Regions from separate parts of the Leptothrix mechoopdaensis genome, predicted to be linked through region 1. Evidence: predicted binding sites of a transcription regulator. Region 1 holds the regulator's gene; each other region holds the start of a gene.
The links. Region 1 encodes sigma-54, which starts transcription at its own class of promoters, with help from an activator protein. Its sites were predicted from a motif close to TGGCANGNAANCTGCTTT; they were not measured.
Positions count from the first base shown of each region.

Region 2: a site for sigma-54 is predicted at 1,433-1,450, ahead of ACWA7K_RS19175 (P-II family nitrogen regulator). Genes of this name have one in related genera too.
Region 3: a site for sigma-54 is predicted at 1,518-1,535, ahead of ACWA7K_RS07445 (CmpA/NrtA family ABC transporter substrate-binding protein). Genes of this name have one in related genera too.

Region 1 is NZ_CM132699.1:4,224,787-4,230,917, reverse strand. Features, by position in the region: gene ACWA7K_RS18415 (TRAP transporter large permease subunit) at 1-595, shown strand, start outside; gene ACWA7K_RS18410 (hypothetical protein) at 621-1,241, opposite strand; gene ACWA7K_RS18405 (DsbA family protein) at 1,435-2,040, shown strand; gene ACWA7K_RS18400 (hypothetical protein) at 2,298-2,597, shown strand; gene rpoN (RNA polymerase factor sigma-54) at 2,795-4,489, opposite strand; gene lptB (LPS export ABC transporter ATP-binding protein) at 4,517-5,275, opposite strand; gene lptA (lipopolysaccharide transport periplasmic protein LptA) at 5,272-5,877, opposite strand; gene ACWA7K_RS18380 (thiol:disulfide interchange protein DsbA/DsbL) at 6,024-6,131, opposite strand, start outside.
Region 2 is NZ_CM132699.1:4,398,491-4,404,621, forward strand. Features, by position in the region: gene ACWA7K_RS19170 (YifB family Mg chelatase-like AAA ATPase) at 1-1,235, opposite strand, end outside; gene ACWA7K_RS19175 (P-II family nitrogen regulator) at 1,524-1,862, shown strand; gene ACWA7K_RS19180 (ammonium transporter) at 1,886-3,379, shown strand; gene gshA (glutamate--cysteine ligase) at 3,507-4,802, shown strand; gene rplN (50S ribosomal protein L14) at 5,085-5,453, shown strand; gene rplX (50S ribosomal protein L24) at 5,475-5,792, shown strand; gene rplE (50S ribosomal protein L5) at 5,807-6,131, shown strand, end outside.
Region 3 is NZ_CM132699.1:1,676,983-1,683,113, forward strand. Features, by position in the region: gene ntrB (nitrate ABC transporter permease) at 1-66, opposite strand, end outside; gene ACWA7K_RS07445 (CmpA/NrtA family ABC transporter substrate-binding protein) at 94-1,350, opposite strand; gene ACWA7K_RS07450 (SDR family oxidoreductase) at 1,656-2,444, opposite strand; gene ACWA7K_RS07455 (hypothetical protein) at 2,624-3,028, shown strand; gene ACWA7K_RS07460 (arginyltransferase) at 3,050-3,811, opposite strand; gene aat (leucyl/phenylalanyl-tRNA--protein transferase) at 3,808-4,617, opposite strand; gene ACWA7K_RS07470 (AIR synthase-related protein) at 4,642-5,760, opposite strand; gene dnaX (DNA polymerase III subunit gamma/tau) at 5,845-6,131, shown strand, end outside.

The DNA of each region.
Region 1 (6,131 bases):
CTTCGGCCTGGCCACGCCGACCGAGGCGGCTGCCGTCGGCGCCTTCGGCGGCCTGCTGCTGGCGGCGGCCTACAAGCAGCTGAACTTCGGCGTGGTCAAGGAGAGCGTCTTCCTGACCGCCAAGACCAGCGCGATGGTCTGCTGGCTGTTCGTCGGCTCGGCGATCTTCTCGGCCGCGTTCGCGCTGCTGGGCGGGCAGGAGCTGGTCGAGAAGTGGGTGCTGGGCATGAACCTCAGCAAGACCGAGTTCCTGCTGCTGAGCCAGGTGATCATCTTCATCCTGGGCTGGCCGCTGGAATGGACCGAGATCATCGTGATCTTCATGCCCATCTTCGTGCCGCTGCTGGACAACTTCGGCGTCGACCCGCTGTTCTTCGGCCTGCTGGTGGCGCTGAACCTGCAGACCGCCTTCCTGAGCCCGCCGGTGGCGATGGCGGCCTTCTACCTGAAGGGCGTCAGCCCGCCGCACGTGACGCTCAACCAGATCTTCGCGGGCATGCTGCCGTTCATGGGCATCCAGGTCGTGGCGATCTTCCTGCTCTACATGTTCCCGGACATCGGGCTGTGGCTGCCGCAGGTGCTGTACGGGCGCTAGCGATCTCGGGCGGCGCTGACGCCGGTCAGCGCCGCTGCTGCGGTGGCAGGTAGAGCCGGTCCGACCAGGTCGCCAGCCAGGTCGGCCGGAAGGCCACGAAGATGGCCACCAGCATGCCGGTGAGGAAGGCATCGCCCCAGGCCGAGAGCCAGCGGGCAATGACGGCCTCGCCGGTCTGCAGGCCTTCGGGCACGCCGTCGACGGCCAGCGCGCCGAGGCCGGCCATCGTCAGCGCCAGCAGCGACATGCCGAAACCGCGCACCAGGATGTAGACGAACAGGTGGTGCGGCAGCCAGCGCCGCACGGCCGCGCCGAGCAGCACGGTCAGGCCGGCGGGCACCAGGCCGAGCCAGACCAGGCGGTGCAGGGTCTCCCAGGGATCCAGCCCGCCCAGCCAGGCGGTCAGCAGCGCGGTCGGCAGCAGCGCCAGCACGGCCAGCGGCCAACCGGTCATCAGCACCAGCAGCGGCACGCCCGACATCGGCTGGATCAGCGCGCCGGCCAGCCGGTCGCTGGCCCAGAACAGCGGCAGCGTCAGCCACCAGGCCAGCCAGGGCCACGGCGGTCCTTCGCCGGACAGGGAGCGCCAGGGGCGCAGGGCCAGCGCCAGCGCGGTGCAGGCCAGCGTGATCAGCAGGTCGGGCATGGACCGATGCTAGGCAGCCACGCTGGACCCGGCATGAGGAAGGTCAAGAATCGGCGCGCCCCCAGATAGCGGGGTCCGATCGCCCGAACCGTGGTCAGGACGCTGCAATGTCGGCGCCGCTGTCGCGCCGACGCCGCAGACCCCGGACGGCTGCGGATGGACGCTGTCGCATCCGCGCCATATGGTCCGCGCCATGAACGCCCCCGCACCGATCGAGTTCTATTTCGACTTCTCGTCGCCCTACGCCTACATCGCCTCCGAATGGATCGCGGCGCTGGCCGCGCGCCACGGCCGGCCGGTGCGCTGGCACGCCATCCTGCTGGGCGTCACCTTCCAGGCCGCCGAGCTGAAGAGCCCCGTGTCCTACCCGATCAAGCGCGAGTACTCGCTGCGCGACTTCGCCCGCTCGGCCCGCATGGAAGGCGTGCCGATGGCCATGCCCTCGCCCTTCCCGATCGCCAGCCACAACGCCGCGCGGCTGTTCTGGTGGCTCGACAGCCAGGATCCGCAACGGGCGGTGGCCTGGGCCCACGCCGGCCTGCGCGGCTACTTCGCCCGCGGCATCGCGCTCAACGACATGACCGCGCTGCAAGGGCTCGCGGCCGAGTTCGGCATCGCGCCGGAACAGACCGCCGCCGTCTGCGCCGACCCGACCTGGAAGGATCGGCTGCGCGCCGAGAACGACGCCGCCATCGCCGCCGGCGTGTTTGGCGCGCCCTTCTTCATCGTCGACGGCGAGCCCTTCTGGGGCAACGACCGCAAGCACCAGATCGATCGCTGGCTGTCGGGCGACCGCTGAGCTGTCGCACCTTGGTGCGCTCGGCGCCGCGCTGCCGCAGTTCGGTGCACACGCCCGTCGGGCCCGCCACCGAGGCACGGGCCGCGAGGGTTGGCCAGGGTGTGAACGGCGGCACGGCCCGCGCACACGGTCGGTGCTTACCCTGAACCTGGATCGTGCGTTGTCGCACGGCATCGATTGCAGTTTCAGTTTGGCGGTTTGGGCCGGCGAAACGGGCACGTCATCTGCATGGAGAGCAGGCCAGGGAGCCACGCACCATGCCGATCACCGCCACTGCCACCATCGCCGCCGCCACCGTCACGACCGAAGACCCGCGCATCGCGCTCGTCCAGCGCATCCACGCGCTGCTGCTGCACGAGACCGGCGAAGACATCGACGTCAACCTGATGCTCGGCCCGGCCGAATACGCCCGTGCCGTCATGAGCCTGTGCCGCGCCAGCGGCAACCCCGAACTGAGCGGCCTGGCCGAAGACTTCCTGCGCCGCAGCCGCGCCCAGGCCCACCAGAGCCTGCGCCCGGCCACGCGCTATGCGGAGCAGCTGGCGCAGCAGCAATAGCCACCAGCCCGTCGGACACGGGGTGTCCGACCTACCGGTTGAACGAAACCCGTCGGACACGGGGTGTCCGACCTGCCGTTTGAACGAATCCGGACCGGGTTCAAGACGCCCGGCCGCGTCGCCATCGGCCGACGTCTTTCGGTAGGTCGGACACCCCGTGTCCGACGGGCTGGTGCCAACGGGCCGCCCCAGACATGTCACATGTCCTTGCGCAGGTTCGCGGGGGCGATCTTCAGTGCTTCGCGATATTTGGCGACCGTGCGGCGGGCGACCTGGATGCCCTGCTCTTCCAGCATCGCGCTGAGCTGGCTGTCCGACAGCGGCTTCTTCGGGTCCTCGGCGGCCACGAACTGCTTGATCAGCGCCCGCACCGCCGTGCTCGACGCGTTGCCGCCGGCCTCGGTGTTGAGCGAGCTGCCGAAGAAGTACTTCAGCTCGAAGGTGCCGAACGGCGTGGCCATGTACTTGGCCGTCGTCACGCGCGAGATGGTCGACTCGTGCAGGCCCAGCTCGTCGGCGATCTCGCGCAGCACCAGCGGCTTCATCGCGATCTCGCCGTGGGTGAAGAAGGCCTTCTGGCGTTCGACGATGGCCTGCGAGACCCGCTGGATGGTGTCGAAGCGCTGGAGGATGTTCTTGACGAACCAGCGCGCCTCCTGGAGCCGCGCCGACAGCGTCGCGCCGTTGTCGCCGCCGCCGCCGTTGCGCTGGCTGCGGTGCTGGCGCAGCACCTGCGCGTACATGTCGTTGATGCGCAGCTTGGGCATCACGTCCGGATTCAGCACGACCTTCCAGCCGCGGCCCGACTTCTGCACGATCACGTCGGGCACGACGATGTTGGCCTCGGCGCGGGCGAAGCGGCGGCCGGGCTTGGGTTCGAGCGTGACGATCAGGCTCTGCGCATCGCGGATCAGGTCCTCGTCGACGCCCAGCGCGACGGTCAGCTTGCGCACGTCGCGGCGCGCCAGCAGGTCGAGGTGGTCGCGGCAGATGCGGATCGCGGCGTCGCGCGCCGGCGTCGCGTCGCGTTCGCGCAGCTGCAGCACCAGGCACTCGGCCAGGTCGCGCGCGCCCACGCCCGTCGGCTCCAGGCTCTGCAGCCAGCCCAGCGCGCAGCGCAGGCGGTCGAGCAGGTCCTCGCGCAACAGCGCCTGTTCGGCCAGCAGCGCCGGATCGATCGCGTCGACGGTGTCGTCGACCAGCGAGGCCGACTGCGCCTCGGTGGCCTCGGTCAGCGGCGCGCCGCTCAGGACCTGGACCAGCCGCTCGACGATCTCCTCCAGCCGGTCGGCCAGGTAGCCGTCCTCGTTGAGAGAGTCGATCAGCGACTCGACCAGCATGATGTCCTCGTCGGCCAGCCGCATGCCGCGCAGCTGGGCGCGCAGGTGCTCGGCCAGGCTGGGCACGGCGGTGGAACGTTCGCTCCAGTCGCTGTCGTCGTCCTCGAGCGCGCCGTTGCGGTTGCCGCTGCTGTCGGACAGGCTGTTGAAGTCCTCGCGGTCGTGGCCGCTGTCCCAGTCGTCGGGGGTGGACTCGGCGGCGCCGAAGTCGAGCTGTTCCATGCCGGCGCCGTCGCCATCGGCGGCGCTGCTGGCGGACTCGGCGGGGCTGTCGGAGGGCCCTTCGGAGACCCGCTCGGCGGTGTAGTCGGACGAGCCGGCAGCGCCGCCGTCATCGGCCGGCGCGACCGGCACGCCCTCGTCGGGCAGCGCCATCGGGCGATCGGCGCCAGCGGCGTCCTCGTCGGCTTCCAGGAACGGGTTCTGTTCGAGCATCTGCTCGACTTCCTGGTGCAGTTCGAGCGTCGACAGCTGCAGCAGGCGGATCGATTGCTGCAGCTGGGGCGTCAGCGCCAGGTGCTGGGAAAGGCGGACCTGCAGGGAGGGTTTCATGGGGGTCGGCCAGGGGTCACACGCGGGTCACATCCGGAAGTGCTCGCCAAGGTAGACCTTGCGAACATCCGGGTTCTCGACGATCTCGGCCGGCGTGCCTTCGGCCAGCACGCGGCCCTCGCTGATGATGTAGGCGCGGTCGCAGATGCCGAGCGTCTCGCGCACGTTGTGGTCGGTGATCAGCACCCCGATGCCACGCGCCTTGAGGAATCCGATGATCCGCTGGATCTCGATCACCGCGATCGGGTCGACGCCCGCGAACGGCTCGTCCAGCAGGATGAAGCGCGGCTGGGTCGCCAGCGCCCGGGCGATCTCGACGCGCCGGCGTTCGCCGCCGGACAACGCCGGCGCCGGGCTGTGGCGCAGCCGGGTGATCGACAGGTCGGCCATCAGCGATTCGAGCATCGGCTCGATGTGGGCCGCGTCGACGCGCCGGCCGCTGGCGTCCTGCTGCAGCTCCAGCACGGCGCGGATGTTCTCCTCGACCGTCAGGCGCCGGAAGATCGACGCTTCCTGCGGCAGGTAGGACAGCCCGAGCCGGGCGCGCTGGTGGATCGGCTGGCCCTGCACCGGCCGGCCGTCGATGCGGATCTCGCCGGCATCGGCCCGGACCAGGCCGACCAGCATGTAGAAGCTGGTGGTCTTGCCCGCGCCGTTGGGCCCCAGCAGGCCGACGACCTCGCCGCTGTCGACGGCCAGGTGGACGTCCTTGACGACCTTGCGGGCGCCGTAGGACTTCTGCAGTCCCTGGGCCTCGAGTCGGCTGGTGGCGTTCGCCGCGCTCAACGGCCGGCTCCACCGGGGGCCGACGCGCCCGGCTGGGCCGGCCGCGGCGTCACGACGCCGCGCACCCGGCCGGAGCCGGCGGGGCTGGTCGTGCCGGCGGGCGCCGGGGCTGCGCCGAGGATCTCGAAGGCGTCGCGGCCATGGTCATAGACGATGGTCTCGCCGCTGATCTGGTCGGCCAGAACCGCGCCGCGCCAGAGCCGCACCTGGGCCTGCTTCTGAAAGTTCACCGTCTGCGTGACGGTGTCGTACTCGATCCGCAGGGCCTGGCCCTCGACCGTCTCGTCGACGCCGTCGCGCTTCTGCCGGAAGGTCGCCGGCTGCTCGGCGCTGCCGGTGGCGACGGCGACCTGGCCGGTCGGCGTCTCGCGCAGCTCGACCAGCGCGGCCTTGAGCACCAGCGTGCCGCGGGTGATCTCGACGCCGCCGCTGAGCACCTGCACCTTGCGCTTGCCGTCGATGCGCAGCTGGCCGGCGTCGAAGCTCAGCGGCAGGTCACGATCGGCGCGTTCGGCCCGGACCGGCAGCGCGCACGCCATCAGCAGGGCGAGCCCGGTCAGGGCGGCGCGCAGGGCGGGGGTGAAGGTGGGGGACGGCGTCATGGCGGCACAGAAATTGCAGACGATTCTAGCCATACGTCTGCGCCGCCGGGTGGTTTTGATGCATCAACCGAAGCGGGAGTTCACCTCACGGCGCACCCGCTGCGGCTGGCGGGAAGAGGTCCGCCTGGACCCCTTCCGATCGGGCCTCAGCCCTTGCGAACGCGCGCGATCAGCTGGTCGGCCAGTGCCAGGCAACGCTGGCCGCCTTCGAGCTCGGGCGTGTTCTCGCCGCCGGCCAGCGACGGCGAGGTGTA
Region 2 (6,131 bases), 170 kb from region 1:
ACGCTGGCGCTGTCCTCGCCGTCGCGGCGGGCCGACAGGGCCTGGGGCGCGAGCGCCAGCACCTCGACGCGCAGGTCGATGCGGTCCAGCAGCGGCCCGGAGATCCGGCCCTGGTAGCGCCGCACCTGCTCGGGCGTGCAGCGGCAGACCGGCCGGCCGGCGCCGAGGTGGCCGCAGGGGCAGGGGTTCATCGCCGCGACCAGCAGGCAGCGGGCCGGGAATTCGGCCTGCCGGGCGGCGCGCGAGATCGTGATGCGACCGTTCTCGAGCGGCTCGCGCAGCGCTTCGAGCGCCGCACGCGGGAACTCGGGCAGCTCGTCCATGAACAGCACGCCGTGGTGCGCCAGCGAGACCTCGCCCGGGCGCGGCGGTGATCCGCCCCCGACCAGTGCAACCGACGAGGCACTGTGGTGCGGCGAACGCACCGTGCGCTGCGCCCAGCGGCTGGCGTCGAAGGAACTCGCCAGGCTCAGCACGGCGGCGGATTCGAGCGCCTCGTCCTCGCTCATCGGCGGCAGCAGGCCGGGCAGGCGCTGCGCCAGCATCGACTTGCCGGTGCCGGGCGGGCCGACGAACAGCAGGCTGTGCGCGCCGGCGGCCGCGATCTCGAGCGCCCGCCGGGCGGCGATCTGGCCGCGCACGTCGCCGAGGTCCGGCCAGCGCGGCGGCGGTTGCGGGATCGGCGCGGGCGGCTGTGCCAGCTCGGGGGCGTCGTCCTCGTCGCGCAGGGCGGCGACGACGTCGAGCAGGTGGCGGGCGCAGCGCAGCGGCAGTTCGGGGACGCGGGCGGCTTCCTGGGCGCTGGCCTCGGGCAGGACCAGGCAGCGGCCGGTCGGCGAACGCCGCATCGCCAGGGCCATCGCCAGCGCGCCGTGGACCGGCCGCAGGTCGCCGGCCAGCGAGAGTTCGCCGGCGAACTCGTGGCGTTCGAGCCGGGCCGCGTCGATCTGGCCGCTGGCCGCGAGGATGCCCAGCGCGATCGGCAGGTCGAAGCGGCAGCCCTCCTTCGGCAGGTCGGCCGGGCCGAGGTTGACGGTGATGCGCTTGTCGTGCGGGAAGGTCAGCCCGCTGTTGAGGACGGCGGCACGGACGCGCTCGCGTGATTCCTTGACCTCCGTGTCGGCCAGTCCGACCAGCGTGAAGCTGGGCAGGCCGTTGGCCAGATGCACCTCGACGGTGACTTCGGGTGCCTGCAGGCCCAGCAGGGCCCGGCTGTGGACGGTGGCAAGGGTCATCTCGGGTGGCTCCCAGGGCGCCCGGCGGGCGCGAAGGGGCCAGATTCTGGGCATCTCGTCACATCCGCTGACACCCTCCGATGGGGGTTGCACCTGGATGGTGCGTCATCGATCGGTTCCGTGCGTGGTGCATGACCCGAGGGCGGGTGCCGCGCCGGTTTGGGGCGGTGGCCGACGGACTCCCCTGCCCGTGGCCCTGGCATGGAAGCTGCAGAAAGAGGCTCAGCTGCTGCTCAGCTATCCGCTGTTTCCGCTTTCCACCGCCACATCAACCTTCCGGAGGCCGCCATGAAAATGGTCACCGCCATCATCAAACCCTTCAAGCTCGACGAGGTGCGCGAAGCCCTCAGCAACATCGGCGTGCAAGGGATCACCGTCACCGAGGTCAAGGGCTTCGGTCGTCAGAAGGGCCACACCGAGCTGTACCGGGGTGCCGAATACGTCGTCGACTTCCTGCCCAAGGTGAAGATCGAGGCCGCCGTGGACGATGCCATCGTCGACCGCGTGATCGAGGCGATCGAGGGTGCCGCGCGCACCGGAAAGATCGGCGACGGAAAGATCTTCGTCACCGCCCTCGAGCAGGTGCTGCGCATCCGGACCGGCGAGACCGGCAAGGACGCTCTCTGATCACCCTCATCCCCGAGACCAACATGAAAAAACTGCTTGCCATCCTGGCCCTCGGCCTGGCGATGCTGGGATCGACCGGCGCCGTCTGGGCCCAGGCCGCTTCCGAGCCGGCCGCCGCCGCTTCCGCTGTCGTCGAGGCAGCCTCCGCTGCCGCTGAAGCGGCTTCCGCCGCCCCGGCGCCCGTCCCGAACAAGGGCGACACCGCGTGGATGCTGCTGTCCACGCTGCTCGTCATCATGATGACCGTGCCCGGCCTGGCGCTGTTCTACGGCGGCCTGGTGCGCGCCAAGAACATGCTGTCCGTGCTGATGCAGGTGATGGTCACGTTCTCGATGATCCTGGTGCTGTGGGCCCTGTACGGCTACAGCCTGGCGTTCACCGAGGGCAACGCCTTCTTCGGCAGCTTCGACCGGCTGTTCATGAAGGGCATCTGGGACAACGTCGCCGGCACCTTCGCCCCGGCGGCCACGTTCAGCAAGGGTGTCTACATCCCCGAGATCGTGTTCGCGGCCTTCCAGGCCACGTTCGCCGGCATCACCTGCTGCCTGATCGTCGGCGCCTTCGCCGAGCGCATCAAGTTCTCGGCCGTGCTGCTGTTCACCGCCCTGTGGTTCACCTTCAGTTACATCCCGGTCGCCCACATGGTGTGGTTCTGGATGGGTCCGGACGCCTACACGGCCGCTGACGTCGTCGACGCGACGAACGCCAAGGCCGGCTACATCTGGCAGATGGGCGCGCTGGACTTCGCCGGCGGCACCGTGGTGCACATCAACGCCGCCGTCGCCGGTCTGGTCGGTGCCTTCATGGTCGGCAAGCGCGTCGGCTACGGCAAGGAAGCCTTCACGCCGCACTCGCTGACGCTGACGATGGTCGGTGCCTCGCTGCTGTGGGTGGGCTGGTTCGGCTTCAACGCCGGTTCCGCCCTGGAAGCCAACGGCTACGCCGGCCTGGCCTTCGTCAACACGCTGTTCGCCACCGCGGCGGCCGTGCTGGCCTGGTGCGTCGGTGAAGCGCTGATGAAGGGCAAGGCCTCGATGCTGGGCGCCGCGTCCGGTGCCGTCGCCGGCCTGGTCGCCATCACCCCGGCCGCCGGCAACGTCGGCATCCTGGGCGGCATCCTGATCGGCTTCATCGCCGGCTTCGCCTGCCTGTGGGGTGTCAACGGCCTGAAGAAGATGCTCGGCGCGGACGACTCGCTCGACGTGTTCGGCGTGCACGGCGTCGGCGGCATCCTGGGTGCCCTGCTGACCGGTGTCTTCAACTCGCCGAACCTGGGCGGCCCGAGCGCCGTGGCCGACTGGGTCACCGTGGGCATGGTCGCCCCGGATGCCTACTCGATCGCGTCGCAGGTGTGGATCCAGGCCAAGGCCGTGCTGCTGACCATCGTGGTCTCGGGCGTGGTCTCGGTGATCGCCTACAAGATCGTCGACCTGGTCATCGGCCTGCGCGTCACCGAAGAGGAAGAGCGCGAAGGTCTGGACATCAGCTCGCACGGCGAGACCGCGTATCACAAGTGATCTGAACCGGCTTCCGGTCTGAATCGAGGGGTCGCCGCTGGCGGCCCCTTTTCATTTGGTGCGCCGGCCCCAGATGCCTCGATCCTTAGAATCGATCCACCCCCGTCGGCTACGCCAGGACACGCGCATGGTTCCCCACCTCGTCACCGCCCTCAACGGCCCCATCAACGAACTGGAAGCCCGCATCCTGGAGTCCATGCCGGCGATCGAGCGCTGGTTCCGGCTGGAATGGATGGAGCACACGCCGCCGTTCTACTCGTCCGTCGACGTGCGCAACGCCGGCTTCAAGCTGGCGCCGGTCGACACCAATCTCTACCCGGGCGGCTGGAACAACCTGACGCCCGAGATGCTGCCGCTGGCGGTCCAGGCGGCGATGGCGGCGATCGAGAAGATCTGCCCCGAGGCCAAGAACCTGCTGCTGATCCCCGAGAAGCACACCCGCAACCCGTTCTACCTGCTGAACGTCGCGCGGCTGCAGGAGATCTTCACGCTGGCCGGCCTGAACGTGCGGCTGGGCACGCTGGATCCGGCCATCGACAAGCCCACCGCCGTGGCGCTGCCCGACGGCGGCGAACTGCTGATGGAGCCGCTGGTGCGCACCCAGCGCCGGCTCGGCCTGAAGGGCTTCGACCCTTGCACCATCCTGCTCAACAACGACCTGTCGGCGGGCATCCCGGGGATGCTGGAAGACCTGCACGAGCAGTACCTGCTGCCGCCGCTGCACGCCGGCTGGGCGGTGCGCCGCAAGACCCATCACTTCCAGTCCTACGAGGAAGTGGCCAAGAAGTTCGCCAAGCTGCTGGGCATGGACCCGTGGCTGATCAACCCGATGTACACGCAGTGCGGCAAGGTCAACTTCAGCGAGGGCGACGGCATCGAGTGCGTCAAGTCCAACGCCGAGGCGCTGATCGCCAAGATCCGCCGCAAGTACAAGGAATACGGCATCAACGAGAAGCCGTTCGTGATCGTCAAGGCCGACAACGGCACCTACGGCATGGGCATCATGACCGTGCGCGATCCGAAGGAGCTCGACGAGCTGAACCGCCGCACGCGCAACAAGATGAGCGTCGTGAAGGATGGCCAGGAGGTCTCCGAGGTCATCATCCAGGAAGGCGTGCCGACCTACGAGCGCATGAACGACGCGGTCGCCGAGCCGGTCGTCTACATGATGGATCGCTACGTGGTGGGCGGCTTCTACCGCGTCCACGCCGACCGCGGCATCGACGAGAACCTCAATGCGCCGGGCGCCCAGTTCGTCCCGCTGGCCTTTGCCGAGAGCCACCACCTGCCGCGCGTGGGTGCCAAGCCGGGCCAGAGCGCGCCGAACCGCTTCTACATGTACGGCGTCATCGCCCGCCTGGCGATGCTCGCGGCCAGCTACGAGCTGGAAGCGACCGACCCGGACGCCGAGGTCTACGACTGAGCCCTGCGCAAGACTCAAGCGGCGCAACTTCCAGGGCGGCGACTTCGAACGAAGCGCCGCCCTGATTCTTTTGTGCGATGCGTGTTGACCCGATGCTCGGGCCTCGTGCATAATCGCTGACTCTGCTGGCTTGAGCGCGTGCCTAGCCGCCCGCTGCGCAAGTCGGTTTCGCCCCCAGCTGCCGCCTGATCAAGTTCTTGAACAGGTGGCACGACGGGCCCAAGACTGACCGCGGCGGTGGCCATTCGGCTGCAGCCAGAGCGGGACAAGTTGGGGATAGACATGATCCAAATGCAATCGCGACTCGACGTCGCGGACAACACGGGTGCGAAGTCCGTCATGTGCATCAAGGTGCTTGGCGGTTCGAAGCGTCGTTACGCCAGTATTGGCGATGTGATCAAGGTCAGCATCAAGGAAGCTGCGCCGCGTGGTCGCGTCAAGAAGGGCGAGGTCTACAACGCCGTGGTCGTGCGCACCGCCAAGGGTGTGCGCCGCCAGGACGGTTCGCTCGTCAAGTTCGATGGCAACGCTGCGGTGTTGCTCAATGCCAAGCTCGAGCCGATCGGCACGCGCATCTTCGGCCCGGTCACCCGCGAACTGCGGACCGAGCGCTTCATGAAGATCGTGTCGCTCGCTCCTGAAGTGCTCTAAGCCGACGGCGAAGGACAGGCCATGAACAAGATTCGCAAGGGCGACGAGGTCATCGTGCTGACCGGTCGCGACAAGGGCAAGCGCGGACAGGTTTCCCTGCGCGTGGACGAAGACCATCTGGTCGTTGACGGCGTGAATGTCGTCAAGAAGCACGTCCGCCCGAACCCGCTCAAGGGCACGACCGGTGGCATCGTCGACAAGACCATGCCGATTCATCAATCGAATGTGGCGATCTTCAACCCCGCGACCGGCAAGGCCGACCGCGTGGGTATCAAGCTCCTGGCTGACGGCAAGAAAGTGCGCGTCTTCAAGTCCAGCGGCGACGAGATCAAGGCCTGAGGCAGGAACCTGAAATGGCTCAACAACAAGCTCGCCTGCAAGCCTTCTACAACGACACCGTCGTGCCGTCGCTGGTCGAGAAGTTCGGCTACAAGTCGGTGATGGAAGTGCCGCGTTTCCAGAAGATCACCCTGAACATGGGTGTCTCGGAAGCCGTGTCGGACAAGAAGGTCATGGACCACGCCGTCGGCGACCTGACGAAGATCGCCGGCCAGAAGCCCGTCGTCACCAAGTCGCGCAAGGCCATCGCGGGTTTCAAGATCCGCGAGAACGTGCCGATCGGCTGCATGGTCACGCTGCGTGGCGCCCGCATGTTCGAATTCCTGGACCGTTTCGTCA
Region 3 (6,131 bases), 2.5 Mb from region 1:
CGGGCTGGACGTGATCGGCTGGGCGGGGGTCGTGAGGCCCGACAGGGCCAGCGTGGTTGCGCTCATCGAGGTTGCTCCTGTGGGGGCCGGGGCTCACGCCGCCTTGATCTTGAAGGCGCCGGCGTACTTCACCGGGTCCTTGCCGTCCCAGGTCGTGCCGTCGATCAGCTTGCTGGTGCGGAGGTCGCTTTTTGGCAGATTGACCTTCACCTGCGCGGCCGCTTCCTTGTAGAGCGCCGTCTGGTTGATCGCCTTGGCGACACCCAGGTAGTCGACATCGGTCTTCAGCAGGCCCCAGCGGCGGTGCTGGGTCAGGAACCACATGCCGTCCGACAGGTAGGGGTAGTTGACCGCCCCATCGTTGAAGAACTTCATGTGGTTCGGGTCGTCCCAGGTCTTGCCCATGCCGTCCTGGTAACGGCCCAGGATGCGCTGGTTGATGACGTCGACGGTGGTGTTGACGTAGGACTTCTCGGCGATGGCCTCGGCCATCTTCATCTTGTTCTGAAGGCCGGCGTCGATCCAGCGGCCGGCTTCGAGCACGGCCATGATCAGCGCACGCGCGCTGTTCGGATTCTTCTGGACGAACTCGGCGGTGGTGCCGAGCACCTTCTCGGGGTGGTCACGCCAGATGTCCTGCGTGGTCGTCGCGGTGATGCCGATGCCATCGGCGATCGCGCGGTGGTTCCACGGTTCGCCGACGCAGTAGCCGTCCATGTTGCCCACGCGCATGTTGGCGACCATCTGCGGCGGCGGCACGGTGATGACCTTGGCGTCCTTCATCGGGTCGATGCCGTGCGCGGCCATCCAGTAGTACAGCCACATCGCGTGCGTGCCGGTCGGGAAGGTCTGCGCAAAGGTGTACTCGCGCGGGTCCGACTTCATCAGCTTGGCCAGGCCGGTGCCGTCGACCGCGCCCTTGTCGGCCAGCTTCTTCGACAGCGTGATCGCCTGGCCGTTGTGGTTGAGCGTCATCAGCACGGCCATGTCCTTTTTTGGCCCGCCGATGCCGAGGTGGACGCCGTAGATCAGGCCGTAGAGCGAATGCGCCGCATCCAGTTCGCCGTTGACGAGCTTGTCGCGCACGGCGGCCCAGGACGATTCCTTGCTCGCGATGATCTTGATGCCGTACTTCTCGTCGAACTTCAGCAGCGAGGCCATCACGACCGAAGCGCAGTCGGTCAGCGGGATGAAGCCGACGCGGATCTCCTTCTTCTCGGGGGCATCGGAACCGGCCGCCCAGGCGGTCGTCGACAGCGCCGAGCCGGCGACCACGGCGGTCGACACCGCGGCCGTCTCCTTGATGAACTGGCGACGGCCTGCGCTGAGGAGTCCTTCGGGCTTGAACATGGCTGATCTCCGGCTGATGGAAAAACGGGAAGCGAGAAACACGAGAGGAAAAAACGAAAGGCGTCTCGACCACGCGCCGACGACAGAGGTCGCGGGCGACGGGTCGGACGCCTTTGTCCGATGCCTGTTGCCGCCGGTACGCCATTGCACCGGGGCTTGCCGAAGTCATTGCAGGAGCCGTGCCAGCGGCCTGCGCCGGTCACTGCCGGCTTTTTGCACCAGCGCAGCGCGCGGGGCGCCTGCGCTTGGTGCATGGGGGAAACCCGAAGGTGGTTTCCGGGGCGCGCCGGGCGGGCGCGAGGCGGTCAGCCGCGGCCGACGAAGGGCATGCGCGTGGCCATGACGGTGGTGAACAGCACGTTGGCCGACAGCGGCAGGCGGGCCATCGCCATGAAGGTCCCGGTCACCGCCGACATGTCCATGCGGGCTTCGGGCCGGATGCTGCCGTCGGCCTGCAGGATGCCGGCGGCCATGCGCTCGGTCATCTCGCTGGCGACGTTGCCGATGTCGATCTGGCCGACCGCGATGTCGAAGGCCCGGCCGTCCAGCGCCGCCGCCTTGGTCAGGCCGGTGATGGCGTGCTTGGTGGTCGTGTAGGCGATCGAGTTCGGGCGCGGCGCATGGGCCGAGATCGAGCCGTTGTTGATGATCCGGCCGCCCTGCGGCGACTGCGCGCGCATCAGCGCGAAGGCGGCTGACAGGCAGTAGAAGGCGCCGTTGAGGTTGGTGTCGACCGAACGCCGCCAGGCCGTGCCGTCGAGCACGTCGGGCGTGCCGCCGGGCGGGAAGATGCCGGCGTTGTTGAACAGCAGGTCGAGCCGGCCGTGGCGGGCGCGGATGGCGTCGAACAGCGACCGCACCGAGGCCTCGTCGCCAACGTCCACCGCATGGCTCCAGCCCCTTGCGCCGCAGCCGGGCTGCGCTGCATCGGCTGCGGCAATGGCCGCGTCCAGCGTCGCCGCCGTGCGGCCGGCGTACACGACGGTCCAGCCCTCGTGCAGCAGGGCTTGCGCGCAGGCCTTGCCGATGCCGGAACCGGCGCCGGTGACGAGGGCGATGCGAGAGGTCGCGGAGGGGGCGGAAGTCGCGTTCATGGTCGTGTGTGCGTGTGGAGAGGCGTGTGGAGAGGCGTGTGGAGAGGCGTGTGGAGAGAGAGGCGGGCAGAGGTCCTGGAACGGCCCGGATTCTGGCGTCGGCCGGCCGTTACGTGCGTGTTATGGTCCGCGCCGTTTTTGACCGCGCCCGGTCGGCGCGGGCCGCCACAGGAGCATCCATGAGCCAGGATTTCGCCACCCTCCCGCACTTCACCCAGGTCCGCCTTGTCACCGGCGAGGACGGCTACGCGCGCTGGGAGGAAGCCGTCATCCCGCTCGACCAGGGCAAGCCGCAGGCGCGTCTGTCGGCACTCATGCCCAGCAGCGGCTTCCAGCTGCGCGAGAGCCCGGTCGGCTTCCGCAGCGACTTCCACTGCACCGGCGAGCCGCAGTGGCTGTTCGTGATCGGCGGGGCGATGGAGATCGGCCTGCAGGACGGCAGCAAGCGCGTCTTCAAGCCGGGCGACCACTTCTATTCGGCCGACGTGCTGCCAGCGGGCGCGACCTTCGATCCGAAGGTGCATGGCCACTGCAGCCGTCAGCTCGGCGACGAGCCGCTGCGCACGCTGTTCGTGCGGGCCTGAACGGCCTTCCGGGCTGGACGCTCAGGCCGCGCCGTCGTCCAGGCCGATGCGGCGCTGCCACTGCCCGTCGACCAGCCGTTCGTGCGGGTTGAACTGGGCCTTGTAGGCCATCTTGCGGCTGGCCTCGATCCAGTAGCCGAGGTAGAGGTAGGGCAGGCCCAGCTCGCGCGCCTGGGCGATCTGCCACATCACGTTGTAGGTGCCGTAGCTGGCCTTGTCCTCGGGCGCGTAGAAGGTGTAGACGGCCGACAGCCCGTCGTTGAGCACGTCCAGGATCGACACCATCTTCAGCTCGCCCGGGCGGCCGTCGGCATCACCCGGCAGGCGGAACTCGACGATGCGCGAGTTGACGCGGCTCTGCAGCAGGAACTGGGTGTACTGGTCGATCGAGTCCTGGTCCATGCCGCCGCCGGCGTGGCGCTCGTTCTGGTAGCGCAGGTAGAGCGCGTAGTGCTCGGGCACGAAGCCCAGCCGCAGCACCCGGGTGACCAGGTCACCGTGCTGCTTCCAGGCCCTCCGCTGGGCCCGGCGCGGCACGAAGTCGGCCACGGGGATGCGCAGCGGCACGCAGCGCTGGCAGCCGTCGCAATAGGGCCGGTAGGTGAACATGCCGCTGCGCCGGAAGCCGGCGGCCACCAGGCCCGAATAGGTGTCGGCGTTGATCAGGTGCGACGGCGTGGCGACCTGCGAGCGCGCCATGCGGTCGCTGAGGTAGCTGCAGGGGTAGGGCGCGGTTGCGTAGAACTGCAGCTGGGCGAGGGGCAGGTCGGTCGGGTGCGTCACGCGGCGTCGGGGTTGGGCGAGTCGGAACCGTCGGGATGGAGGCGCAGGCCGACCTGCGTCCAGCTCGCCGGATCATAGGACCAAGCCTGCGGCGGCGGCAGGTCGACCACCCCGGCCAGGTGTCGCTCGAACTGCGAACGCGACACCGGGCGCGCGCCCATCGAGGCCAGGTGCGCGGTCTCCTGCTGGCAGTCGATCCAGTCGATGCCGTGGGCGCGGCAGCAGGCCACCAGCGCGGCCAGCGCGAACTTCGAGGCGTCGGTGCGGCGCGCGAACATCGACTCGCCGTAGAACATCCGGCCGATGTTGACGCCGTAGAGGCCGCCGACCAGTTCGCCGTCGACCCAGGTCTCGAACGAATGCGCGTGGCCGGCGCGGTGCAGGCGCACGTAGGCGTCGATCACCTCGTCGACGATCCAGGTGCCCGACTGGCCGGCGCGAGGCGTGCCGCTGCAGTGGCGCATGACGGCCTCGAAGGCGCTGTCGACGCGGACTTCGCAGCCGGGGGTCGCCAGGAAGCGTTGCAACGCCTTGCGCAGCGAGCGGTGCAGCCGGAAATCGGCCACCTGCAGGACCATGCGCGGGTCGGTCGTCCACCAGAGCACCGGCTGGCCGTCGCTGTACCAGGGGAAGATGCCGTGGCGATAGGCCTGCAGCAACCGCGCGACGCTCAGGCGCCCGCCGGCGCAGAGCAGGCCGGGCGCGTCGCTGTCGGGGCCGAGCGCGCGGGCGGTCGGCGGGAAAGGCCAGATCAGCGCGCCTTCGGCGGCGTCCTCCGGCTCGTCATCGGGCAGCCAGGGGATCACGGCGCGCCGCTCCGGCCGTGGCGGTCAGCGCAGCTGCAGGTCTTCGCCGCCCCAGCGGATGCCCAGCGGCTCGATGTCGAGCTGCTTCGGGCCGGCCTCGACCGTGCCGGCGACCCAGGCCTCGATGCCCTGTGCACGCGAGATCTCGACGCAGCGCTGCGCGTCCTCGGCGGCCACGTAGAGCGCGAAGCCGGCGCCCATGTTGAGCGTGCTGTAGGCCTCGCGGTCGTCCTGGCGGGCCTGTTCCTGGATGAACTTCAGCACCGGCGGCACGCTCGGCAGGGTGTGGATGCGATAGCTCAGTTCGGCCGGATGGCGCAGCAGCTTGCGCCAGCCGTGACCCGTCACGTTGGCGCAGTAGTGCGGCGTGATGCCGGCCTTCCACAGCGCCTCGGTGACCGGCGAGTACAGCGTGGTCGGGGCCAGCAGCGCGTCACCGTAGGTCAGGCCGGGCGCGACCTCGGTCAGGTAGCCCTGCGGCAGGCGTTCAACCAGCTTGCGCGCCAGGCTCAGGCCGTTGGCGTGGATGCCGCTGGAGGCCAGCAGCACGATCGCGTCGCCGGCGCCGAGCCGGTCACCCAGCGACAGGCGCTGCTTCGGGTTGACGAGGCCGGTGCAGGACGCGGCCAGGTCGACCCGGCCGCTCTCGACGATGCCGGCCAGTGCGGGCGTCTCGCCACCGCCCCAGGCGACCTGGCAGGTCTCGCAGGCTTTCTTCCAGCCGGCCACCAGGGCCTGCGCGCGTTGCGCGTCGCCGAACCAGTCGGAGCCGCCAGCGGCCCAGTAGGCCTGCACCACCAGCGGCGTCGCGCCGACGGTGATCAGGTCGTTGATCGCCATCGCGATGGTGTCCTGCGCGATCGCGTCGTAGCGGCTGACGCCGGTCAGGCGGGCCATCTCGTCGGCCACCAGGGTCTTGGTGCCCAGGCATTCGACGATCGAGGCGAGGTAGAAGGGGCCGACGTCGACCACGTAGGCCGATTCGCCGCGCGAGGCCAGGATCTCGCTGAAGCCGTGGTGCGCGAGCTGGCTCGCGGTGGAGGCCGCAGCGCGTTGCGCGGCGATCTTCAGCGGGTCGATCAGGTCGTAGTTGACGCCGGCCTGGTCGTAGCTCAGCGTGGTCGTGTTCGGTGCGGAATTCATGGGGCGGGATTATCGGCCAGCCCGGCCCGGGCACCGGTCCGGGCGCTCCGGCAGGGCCGATCGGCGCCCCTAGAATCGCCGCCCATGTCCTACGTCGTCCTGGCCCGCAAGTACCGCCCGCGCACCTTCTCGGAGATGGTCGGCCAGGGCCACGTCGTCCAGGCGCTGACCAATGCGCTGACGCAGCAGCGGCTGCACCACGCCTACCTGTTCACCGGCACGCGCGGCGTGGGCAAGACGACCGTCTCGCGCATCCTCGCCAAGAGCCTGAACTGCACCGGCCCCGACGGCAACGGCGGCATCACCGCCACGCCCTGCGGCGTCTGCAGCGCCTGCCGCGACATCGATGCCGGCCGGCATGTCGACTACGT